DNA from 2 places in the Hafnia sp. CBA7124 genome. Region 1 is predicted to be linked to the other one. Evidence: riboswitches for the same ligand, from Rfam matches in the RefSeq annotation. Region 1 holds a riboswitch; the other holds the start of a gene.
The links. Region 1 has a riboswitch for cobalamin ahead of btuB (TonB-dependent vitamin B12 receptor BtuB). Riboswitches for the same ligand answer to the same signal wherever they lie in the genome.
Positions count from the first base shown of each region.

Region 1 (5,339 bases):
GGCGATGATAACAATAGAGAGAGGATGACGCTTTTGCACTTCGGCAACGGTTTTAACAACGCGGTCGATAATAAACGCTTCGTCTTTTTCCCCATAGGGGAATCCCTGATTGTCGAATGCATATATATAGTGGAGATCCGGAAGCAAATCACGGATCTCTTGATATACAGATAACCCACCCACGCCGGAGTCAAAAACCAGCGCAGTGGGTTTAGAAGTCGCTACATCATTAGAAGGTGTAGCTACCGGAGAGATAATATTCTCTCCCTGCGGTTTGGTAGCCATAAGCTGTTTCATAATCTTTATCTAACAGGTTGGCGATTCTACCACGAACTGTTAGATGAGATGTAACCGGATAAGAGGCTGAAATATCGACGGTGCTGTAGCTTGGCAATACCTGCTGCGTATTGTTGTATTTAGACGTGTTGTTATCGTAACGACGGCCATAATATTGATACGAGACATCCATATCGACATTAAACATGGTCCAGTCGAGCTGATATTTAGCCTGCCGTTTGGCACGACGCGCTAGTACTTCATCATTTTTATCATTACGCGGATCTAAATACTGCAAGGTGACCTGATGCGTGAAGATCCCTGTATCAATGCTGCCCGTCCACTCGACGCCTTTAATAGTGGCAGAATCGATGTTGTCATAGCTACCCGCATAGGTGACAGGATCGGAATAATAGGTAATCAGATTTTCAATTTTGTAATGATACGCAGACAGACGCCAATCAAGTGGTCCAGTCAATCCCTCTAAACCCGCTTCCCACTGCTTCGACTCTTCAGGTTTTAAATTAGGATTGGAATCAATGCCGAAACGCGTTGAACCAAATTGCTGTCCCAATGACGGAGCCAAGAATCCGGTGCCATAAGATAACGTGGCTCGATAGCCCGGCGTAAACTCCCAGCCTGCCGCCGTTTGCCAAGTACCGTGCCAGCCGAACTGCTCATCCTTATCTTCGCGACCAGAGGCCTCCAACGTCACATCACCCAGTTTTTGCTGACCACTTACATATAAACCGGAGTTATCACGTTTATAAGAATCTGACAGACTGGTATCAGAAGATCTCAGACGCTGCTGCTGCCAATCTACACCCGCACTAATCTGACCATGCTCTAGGCTATAGGTATTACCCCATTGAATATTGCGCTGGTCCATATCATCCAGCGTAGTGCCCTCGTGATAACGCCCGTACTCGCTACTGTAGTTATAAGCTTTTACTTTTTGATAGCTGCCCGTTAGTTGGGATGAATAAGCACCAGACAAATAGCGTAGACCCATATCGTAAGTGTGATTGTAGGTTTCACTTTCATTTGCGCTATAAGCTGGGCTATATGGAGGACTGCCAAGGTCATAGTCGCTGTTGTTGGTATACCCATAACCACGAGCAAAGCCAGAAAACTCGTTGTTAAACTGGTGGTCTATACCGCCCCAGAAAGTCTTGGTGCGATAGCCATCATCATCATGATCGGGTTCGTACGTTGAACCCGGCTGCACGTTAAATCCTTTAGTGCTCTCATACGACCCCGCCAACGTCACTTTAGTGTTATCACTAATTTTCTGACGCACGCTTCCATCGTACTGCTGGAATCCTTTGGAGCCGACGCCTGCAGTGATCTGCGCGCCTTCCTTATCGGTTTGCGTAATCACGTTGATAACGCCCCCCATCGCCCCCGAGCCATACACGGCAGAACGTGGGCCTCGAATATATTCAACGCGTTGAACCAGTGAAATTGGAATTTGATTGAAATCGGCCGTATTCGAGATCCCAGGACGAGCAACAGGAATGCCATCCACCAGCACGAGAACTTGGCTTGCGCTGGTCCCGCGGATATACATCGATGCACTCTGCCCCATGCCACCATTTTGGGCGATATCGACGCCGGGTAAACGCCGCATTACGTCATTGAGCGTTTTGGCCTGCCAGCGATCGATATCATCTCGAGTAACAATATCCGTAGGCGCGAGCACGGTGGAGACCGGTTGAGGAAAACGCGAGGCGGTGACGATGACATCGTCGTTAGTATTTGCGGATGATGATGAAGGTGTTTCGTTAGAATCTTGCGCCCAGCCAGAGAAAGCCGTGACAGACAAAGCCGCCATCAGCGCATTTTTTTTTATAGTCATAATAAGAGCATCCAAACTGAATTGGCAGGATGCCGCGAGCCGTGGCGTTAATTCGCGAAAACCACGTAAAGCGACGTGTACCGGCAGGTCTTCGGGCTTAGGATTTGTGCACCAACATTCATTGTTGTATGCACACCGGGCGATGACTTCCCATCTACAATGACAGTGTCAATATATCGCCGTGACTTCCCCATACCGCTGCGCGTCAGCTCCGGATTCACACCGGATTCCCTTTTCACTCTCCACTGGAGACCGGGCCGCCATGCTAAGTGAAAACGTATTCAGAAGTCTAGACTTCTATGATTCGGATGTAGAATAAGTCACAAAGCTGGACATCATCATTCCATCGCCTACAATCGCCCCTCTATTATTATGCTAACGAGAATTGCCATGACACCGAACACGCTGCCAACCGATCACTATGATGCCCAACTCACGGAAAAAGTTACCCGACTGGCCAACATGATGACCCCGTTTGCAGCACCGGAAATTGAGGCATTTCGCTCGCCAGCTAGCCACTACCGCATGCGCGCTGAATTCCGCGTTTGGCATGATGAAGACGATCTCTACCACATCATGTTCGATCAGCAGACCAAACAACGCATCCGCGTCGATCAGTTTCCTGCCGCGAGCGAGCTGATTAACCGGTTGATGAGCGTCATGATGGATGAGCTAAAGCCAAACCACGTTCTGCGCTTTAAATTGTTCCAAATTGACTATCTGTCGACCATGAACAATAAAGTGGTGGTTTCTCTTCTTTATCACCGCAAGCTGGATGATGAATGGAAAGTGGAGGCTGAAGCACTTCGCGATCGCCTGCGTGCACAAGGTTTTGACCTGCAGCTTATTGGCCGAGCAACCAAAACAAAAATCTGTTTCGATCACGACTATGTTGATGAATGCCTACCTGTTGCTGGCCGTGACATGATCTATCGTCAGGTTGAAAACAGCTTTACTCAGCCTAACGCGGCCGTAAACATTAAGATGCTTGAGTGGGCGCTTGACGTTACACAGGATTCCACAGGCGATCTGCTAGAGTTGTACTGCGGCAACGGCAACTTCTCCTTGGCACTTGCGCGTAACTTTAACCGCGTGCTCGCGACAGAAATTGCTAAACCTTCCGTTGCCGCTGCGCAGTTTAATATTGCCGCCAACCACATCGAGAATGTACAAATCATTCGCATGGCGGCAGAAGATTTTACTCAGGCGATGAACGGCGTGCGCGAGTTCAAACGTTTGGAAGGTATCGATCTCAAAGGTTATCAGTGCGAAACCATTTTCGTCGATCCGCCGCGTAGCGGCTTAGATGACGACACATTGCGCATGGTTCAGGCGTATCCGCGGATCCTCTATATCTCATGCAACCCTGAAACGCTCTGCGCAAACTTGGAGACGCTGAACGAAACACATCGGGTCACACGTTTGGCGCTGTTCGACCAGTTCCCGTATACCCATCATATGGAATGCGGCGTGTTGCTGGAAAAACGTGATTAAAAACGATTCAGATTAAAACGCAAAAAGGCAGCCAATGGCTGCCTTTTCTATTTGTATTGTCTATCAGCTCGGCTCAATCACTCAGGATCGTGGAAGTCTTTTCCGCTATCAACCTCAGCGTTCTTCTTAAACGCCTTGATACGGTAGGCAATCCAGAAAACCAACACAATACACAGGAGGGTTGGCATAAAGTTAGAACCAATTTCTGGATACTCAACGCGAACAATAGCGCTATACATCAGCAAACCAAGCAGAAAACACGAAGAGGAAAGCACCGGCATACCTTCAGGCATAGAACAGTTCAGGTAGCGCTGATGCAGGCAATACACTGATAAAATCAGAGCCAGCAGAGGAAATACCGAAAATGATACGGCTGAGCTAAACAGTGCGGCAAAAGATCCGCTGATAGAAAGCCCGGCAACCAATGACAGAACCAATGTTCCCACATCCAAACGACTTTTAATCATGACCAACCCTATGCTTTAAATTTATTCCTGAGCCTGCTGCTCTGCGTTTTCATGCATATGCGCGATGTGTGCCTTCTCCTGCTCACGACGGTACCAATAATAAGCGCCCTTGGAAATCATCCGCAACTGCAAAACAAGACGTTCTTCCAACAAACGACGGTGTTCCATATCAATATCTAACGCTTCGGCACCCGCGCTAAATACGATAGTCACCATCGCCTCAGCCTGTGCTTCAGTAAAACTGCGCGGCATGTGATTTTCAATTTCAAGGTAATCGGCAAGTTCCGCAATAAAGTGCTGAACCTCACGCTGCACCGCCGCACGGAACGCGGCGGAAGTACCGGAACGTTCCCGTAAAAGCAGGCGAAAAGCATTCGGATTATTGCCGATAAATTCCATAAAAGTTGCTACAGATGTGCGGATAACGCTGCCACCTTTGGCAATACGTTGACGAGCCTGACGCATTAACTGACGCAGCATCAGCCCACTTTCATCCACCATCGTTAACCCTAGCTCATCTACATCACGAAAATGGCGATAGAAAGAGGTTGGGGCAATACCAGCTTCACGGGATACTTCACGCAGGCTCAAACTCGCAAAGCTCCGCTCAGCGCTTAGCTGATTGAACGCCGCCTCGATCAGTGAACGACGAGTTCGTTCTTTTTGTTGCGCTCTGACACCCATATTAATATCCGGTTAAATGTAAGTTTCTTTATTCCACCGTCGGCTTTTTTTGATTCTGGCGCGGTAGTTCAGCGCCACTATATCAAACTTTACCCCAACCACGCTTCTATGACCTGTGACATGTATAGCTAGGATGACAAAAACAGGGTGCGAATTGCCACGAAAAGCGTAGGGATGATTGGGGATGCACGGTTATTATGTTAAGGTAACGTTGTATTTTTGTATAAGAAAGGCCTACCCTACATGCAACAGCACTATTCTTTTGATGCCATAGTGATTGGCTCAGGTCCCGGTGGTGAAGGCGCCGCCATGGGTCTGGTAAAACAGGGCGCGCGGGTTGCCGTTATAGAACGGCATTTTAGCGTTGGTGGCGGATGTACCCATTGGGGCACCATCCCTTCGAAAGCACTTCGCCACGCCGTTAGCCGCATAATTGAATTTAACCAAAATCCTCTCTACAGCGACAACTCCCGAATTCTTAAATCGACATTCCCTGATATTTTGCGTCATGCCGATAGCGTTATTAATCAGCAAACCCGCATGCGTCAGGGATTCTACGA
Region 1 covers NZ_AP017469.1:126,548-131,886, reverse strand. Annotated here, with positions in the region: gene murI (glutamate racemase) at 1-285, opposite strand, end outside; gene btuB (TonB-dependent vitamin B12 receptor BtuB) at 230-2,134, opposite strand; cobalamin riboswitch at 2,199-2,406, opposite strand; gene trmA (tRNA (uridine(54)-C5)-methyltransferase TrmA) at 2,525-3,628, shown strand; gene CPY98_RS00615 (YijD family membrane protein) at 3,706-4,095, opposite strand; gene fabR (HTH-type transcriptional repressor FabR) at 4,117-4,779, opposite strand; gene sthA (Si-specific NAD(P)(+) transhydrogenase) at 5,023-5,339, shown strand, end outside.

Region 2 (5,339 bases), 850 kb from region 1:
GTAATCAGGGCGCTCGTCGGCGATAATCTGAGAAATGATCTCAAAGCTGTGCTGCTCAATGTTCTGGGGATTCTTGTTGTAGTTCATTGTTCATCCTGTGTGGTTGATCCAGCGTGACTTTCATACCTCTATCTTTTGCATTACCCCCTCCCAACCTCCCCCTTCTCAGGGGGAGGGGCATAACGGCGCCTCCATCGGCTTCCCTGTATCTCCTTTAAAAAGCCGGCTTGCCTTTATCTCTTGGCAAACGCAACGCCGAGCGATTCCCTCCCCTGCCAAGGGGAGGGTTGGGAGGGGGTCAAATTGGTCAGGTCAAAACACCACTGCCCATCTGGCGAATGCAAAAAGCGCCAACGCCAGCGCGGACGCCGTCATCATGAGTCGAATACTGAGGCGAATATCTTGAATGCTAATCTCGCGCTCTTCGTCGCCAATCCACGGTTTCTCAACCCATTCACCGAAGTATTTATTCGGCCCACCGAGGCGAACACCGAGCGCACCAGCCACGGTGGCTTCAGACCACGCGCAGTTGGGGCTTTTATGCAGATAACGATCGCGCCAGCCGATTTTGAGTGCCTGTTTGCTGTTAAGGCACAGCATGCGAGCGGCAACGCTCAGCAGCAGCCAGCTCAAACGCGCTGGAATCAGATTGGCAAGATCGTCCATTCGCGCCGAAACACAGCCGATAGCACGATATTTTTCCGTCCGATAGCCAACCATTGAATCAAGGGTATTCACCGCTTTGTAGGCCACCATCAGCGGCACGCCGCCGATGAAAAGAAAGAAAAGCGGCGCAATCACGCCATCCACGCTGTTCTCCGCCACCGTTTCAACCACCGCTCGGGTAATCTGCGGGCGATCGAGCTCAGACGTGTCGCGCCCAACTATGTATGAAAGCTGACGGCGGCACTCTTCAAGCGATCCATTTTGCAGAGCGACGTATACCCCCATAGCTGCATCACTTAGGCAGCGCCCCGCTAATAGCGTGTAAATAATCCACACCTGCGCCAGCCAGTTGAGCCATGGATTTAGCTGTGACAAAAGCTCAAGCAGTGCGTAGGTCGTCCCCCAGCACACGCCGACCACAATCAGCCATAAAAACGCCCCGCCGACGTACAGCGCACCTTCGGTGCGGCAAAGCGAGCGGATACCTTTCTGAACCCAAGTGATAAAATTACCGATCCAACGCACCGGATGCGGCCACGTTGGCGGATCGCCCAAGCGCAGATCCAAGAGATAGGCCACCAGACAAGCAGAGAAACTGATCACAACGCTCGCCCTCTCTTTAGCCAATGGCTTAGCATTTCTGGGTGCTGGTAAAAATGAAGATGGAGGTAACTGGCGAGGGTATTTCCCATTTGATATCCCCCCTGCCAACGCTGTTGCGTTACGCCGTCGCGTTGTTTTTCAAACTGGAAAACAGGCGGGAAATCGGTATGAAAATCTGAATAATGGAACTCATGACCGCGAAGGGTTTCTCCTTCTGCCGCCAGTAACGTGTCATGCACCGCGGTGGCTTGGCAGTAACCAAAACGCTTTAAACGCCCTTCCATGCGGCTTTCTCCGGGGAAAATCCCGGTCATCGCGTACGTGTTTCCAGACTGATCTTTTAACGTCGTGCCCAAATACATCAGGCCGCCGCACTCGGCATAAATAGCTACGCCACGCTGATGCGCATCACGCAGCGACTGACGCATGCTGCTGTTTTTCGCCAGCGTTTCTCCGTATAACTCGGGATAACCGCCGCCGATATAGACCATCTGGCACGCAGGCAGCGCCTCATCGCGCAGGGGGCTGAAGCGCACAATGTGGATGCCGAGCTGTTCAAGCAGCTGTAAATTATCGGGATAGTAAAAGTGGAAAGCTTCGTCGTCGGCGAGCGCAAGGGTTAGGCCTCTCCCAGATTCTGGCGCAGGTAACGTAGGCGCACAGGCATTCGGCGCGGGTTGTACGTCGCTCAACGACAACAAACGATCGAGGTCGATATGTTGTTCAAGGCTATCCGCCAAGGTGTCCCATATCGCATCCATGTCCTGCTGTTCATGAGCGGTAATCAAGCCGAGATGGCGTTCAGGCAAACTCACGCTGGGTAGAGTAGGCATTCGCCCGAGTACGGGAATTTTAGTGTAAGTTTCAATAGCTTGTTTCAGCAGTTGGTAGTGCGTTTCGCTATTGACGCGATTCACAATGACACCCGCAATACGCACCGCCGGATCAAAATGACAAAATCCCATCACGGTGGCTGCCGCTGACGTTGAAACGGCTTTACCGTCGATCACCAAAATAACCGGACAGCCAATCTGCTTGGCCATACCGGCGCTGCTGCAATAGTTGGGGTCGGTGCCATAGCCATCGTATAGCCCCATCACGCCTTCAATCACGGCCACATCGGCGGCTTGAGCATGTTGGTTATAGAGCCAATTTAAAGTGGGCTGAGGCAGCATGAAGGCATCGAGGTTACGCGACGCAACGCCAGAAACGGCGCTGTGCCAGCCGGTATCGATATAGTCGGGGCCCACTTTGTAGGGTTGCACTTGTAAACCGCGTCGCGTTAGCGCTCGGAGCAGCCCAAGTGTTAGCGTTGTTTTACCGCATCCGCTACCGGTTCCACCAATAAGAAATGCCTTCATTCATCCGCCTGCCAAACAAAAAAGCCCGTCCTTGCGGGCGGGCTTTGCGTTGTCATAGCAGATCGATGCACGGCAGCAAAAGCGCAGCATGCAGGGAAAGAATGACAACTCGCTTCCCACCGAAGGAGCTGAAATAGATGTTGATATCCCAATATTGGGTTTTACAGGCTGGTCTTCTGGCTTAGCGTCATCCTTACCCACACCTTCCCGATGTTCATCAGTGGCGTCTTGTGGGTTCGTCGGCATCACAGCAGCGGGGGCTGCGGAGGAATTGTATTTGCACAATACGCACCTCCTTCCTGACGCCCTTACGGCGCGTCAAAAACCTGTATTTATACTTTTCTATAAATGATCTGGGTACATAAGTTAAAGCATTCATCACAGATATACCCATTGTGAGATCAACAAAAGCCTAGAATGGAGTGTGAATGAGTTAACATATCTCAACTTTTTAGGGACCAGTGAGAATACCTATGGCCATCAGCAGTCAGCACGGCGGCAACGTGCTAGAAACCGCGCTTACTCTGGGCGTTTCTCCGCACGACATCATTGATTTCAGCGCCAACATCAATCCGCTCGGCATGCCCGAGTCGCTCAAGCACGCCATCATCGAGCAAATGTCGGTGGCTGAAAAATATCCCGATGTGGAGTATCGAAAGCTACACGCGGCGCTAGCTCAGCACCATGGTTGCCCAGAGTCTTGGGTGATGGCAGGCAATGGCGAAACCGAGTTGATCTTTGCTTTAATTAACCAACTGCAACCCGCCAAAGCGCTGCTATTAACGCCCGGTTTTGCCGAGTATCGCCGTGCGCTAACGCGGATAAACTGCGACATCGTTGATTATGCGTTGCATGAGGACGACGGATTTCAGCCTGATACCCGTATTCTTGATGCACTGACGCCCGATCTCGATTGCCTATTTTTATGCACTCCCAATAATCCCACCGGATTGCTGCCGGATAAAAACCTGCTTTTAGCTATCGCCGATCGCTGCCGCACGCTGAATATTGCTCTAATACTTGATGAAGCCTTTCTGGATTTCGTCCCTACGGAAACCGGCTTTATTCCTTTATTAGCGCAGTATCCTCAGCTGTATGTGCTGCGCTCATTGACCAAGTTTTTCGCTATTCCGGGATTACGATTAGGCTATTTAGTTAGCGCCAATGCGGAGTTAGTGACGCAAATGAAGCAGCAACGAGAGCCTTGGACGATCAATGCTTTTGCCGCGCTGGCGGGCGAAATTATCTTGCAGGACACCGATTACATTGAAGCAACCCATCGCTGGCTGGCACAGGAACAACCTCGGGTGTTCTCCGCGCTAGCGGCATTGCCACGGCTGAAAGTATGGCGTCCCGTCGCTAACTATATCTTTATACGCTGTACCGACAGCCAGCTCGCATTGCAGCAGGCGCTATTGAAACACCATATTTTGATCCGACACTGCGCCAACTATCCGGGGCTAAACGCCGACTATTATCGTGTGGCGATTAAAAGCCCGCAGGACAACGATCGCCTGCTTGCCGCCCTAACACAGATTCTGCATCATGGCTGAAGCACGCTGTCCCGCCTCGTGCGGTGAGTTAATTCAAGGCTGGATCCAAGGCGGCGAAAAGCTGGTCTCTTGCCCGGTCAATTGGTTTAGCACGGTGGCAGTGAGCGATGGAACGCCGTTGCCCACCGAGCGCGCGCGCATGCGCTTGGTATTGCGCGCGGTTTTACGGCATTTATCGTTGCCCTCTTCGCTTGAAGCCGGGTTGCGCATTGAGTTTGAATCCTCTATTCCGGTTGCAAAAGGGATGGCCAGCAGCACGGCAGACATCGCCGCCTGTGCAATCGCGACCGCACGTCACTTCGGTATGCAACTGACTGAAAAAGAATTAGCGTCGCTGTGCGTTGGCATTGAACCGACCGACAGCACGATTTTTCAAGCGCCGACGCTGTTCGATCATCAACAGGCACTGACGCAAACGCCGCTACACGAGCGATGCCCAGAATGGGACATGCTGTTGTTGGAAAGCCCTGATTGTTTGCGCACCGAAGACTATCATCGTCGCCCACGCCAAGCGCTGTTGCAGGAATATGCACCGCAGTTGAAACGGGCGCATCGGTTGCTCACCGAAGGAATGCGAGAAAACAACCGCCATAAAATTGGCGCAGCCACCACGCTAAGCGCCCAAGCCAGTCAGGCCTTGCTGCCCAAACCGGCATTTAATGACATTGTAGAAATTGTTGAGCAGCACGGTTTATTCGGCTTGAACGTCGCACACAGCGGCAGCGTGGTAGGTTTGTTGCTCGATACGCACCTTCATGACCCAGAAAAAATAATTCACGCGATGCGCGTGAAAAATATTCTTGTTTTTTATCCGCATGTTAGGCTGCTGCATACCACCTTAGGGGGCGTACGCTGAGCGGCATAAATGCCAAAAGCGTACACATTCACGTACATGATAGGCAATAATTGTCATACATATAAAACTCTAATTTTGTGAGGATGATCTATACTGACTCGGTACTAAACAGTTACTAGACGGCAATTTGTGAATCTATCAAGACCTTTAGGAGATGATAAAGATGAGCACACCAAAACTGGAAAAAAGCAAAGTCGGTGACGCAAAAAAACGTCAGTTCACTCCTCTAGCCACCCCAAGTGATTTGGGCGCTGAGGCCACCAAAGACATTAGCGGTGCAATGAACGCCATCCTTGCTGA
Region 2 covers NZ_AP017469.1:981,449-986,787, reverse strand. Annotated here, with positions in the region: gene CPY98_RS04580 (cobalt-precorrin-8 methylmutase) at 1-87, opposite strand, end outside; gene cbiB (adenosylcobinamide-phosphate synthase CbiB) at 313-1,266, opposite strand; gene CPY98_RS04570 (cobyrinate a,c-diamide synthase) at 1,266-2,630, opposite strand; cobalamin riboswitch at 2,779-2,975, opposite strand; gene cobD (threonine-phosphate decarboxylase CobD) at 3,104-4,183, shown strand; gene CPY98_RS04560 (GHMP kinase) at 4,176-5,039, shown strand; gene CPY98_RS04555 (Dps family protein) at 5,203-5,339, shown strand, end outside.
Region 2: linked by a shared signal. The riboswitch ahead of CPY98_RS04570 (cobyrinate a,c-diamide synthase) and the one ahead of btuB (TonB-dependent vitamin B12 receptor BtuB) in region 1 are both predicted to bind cobalamin.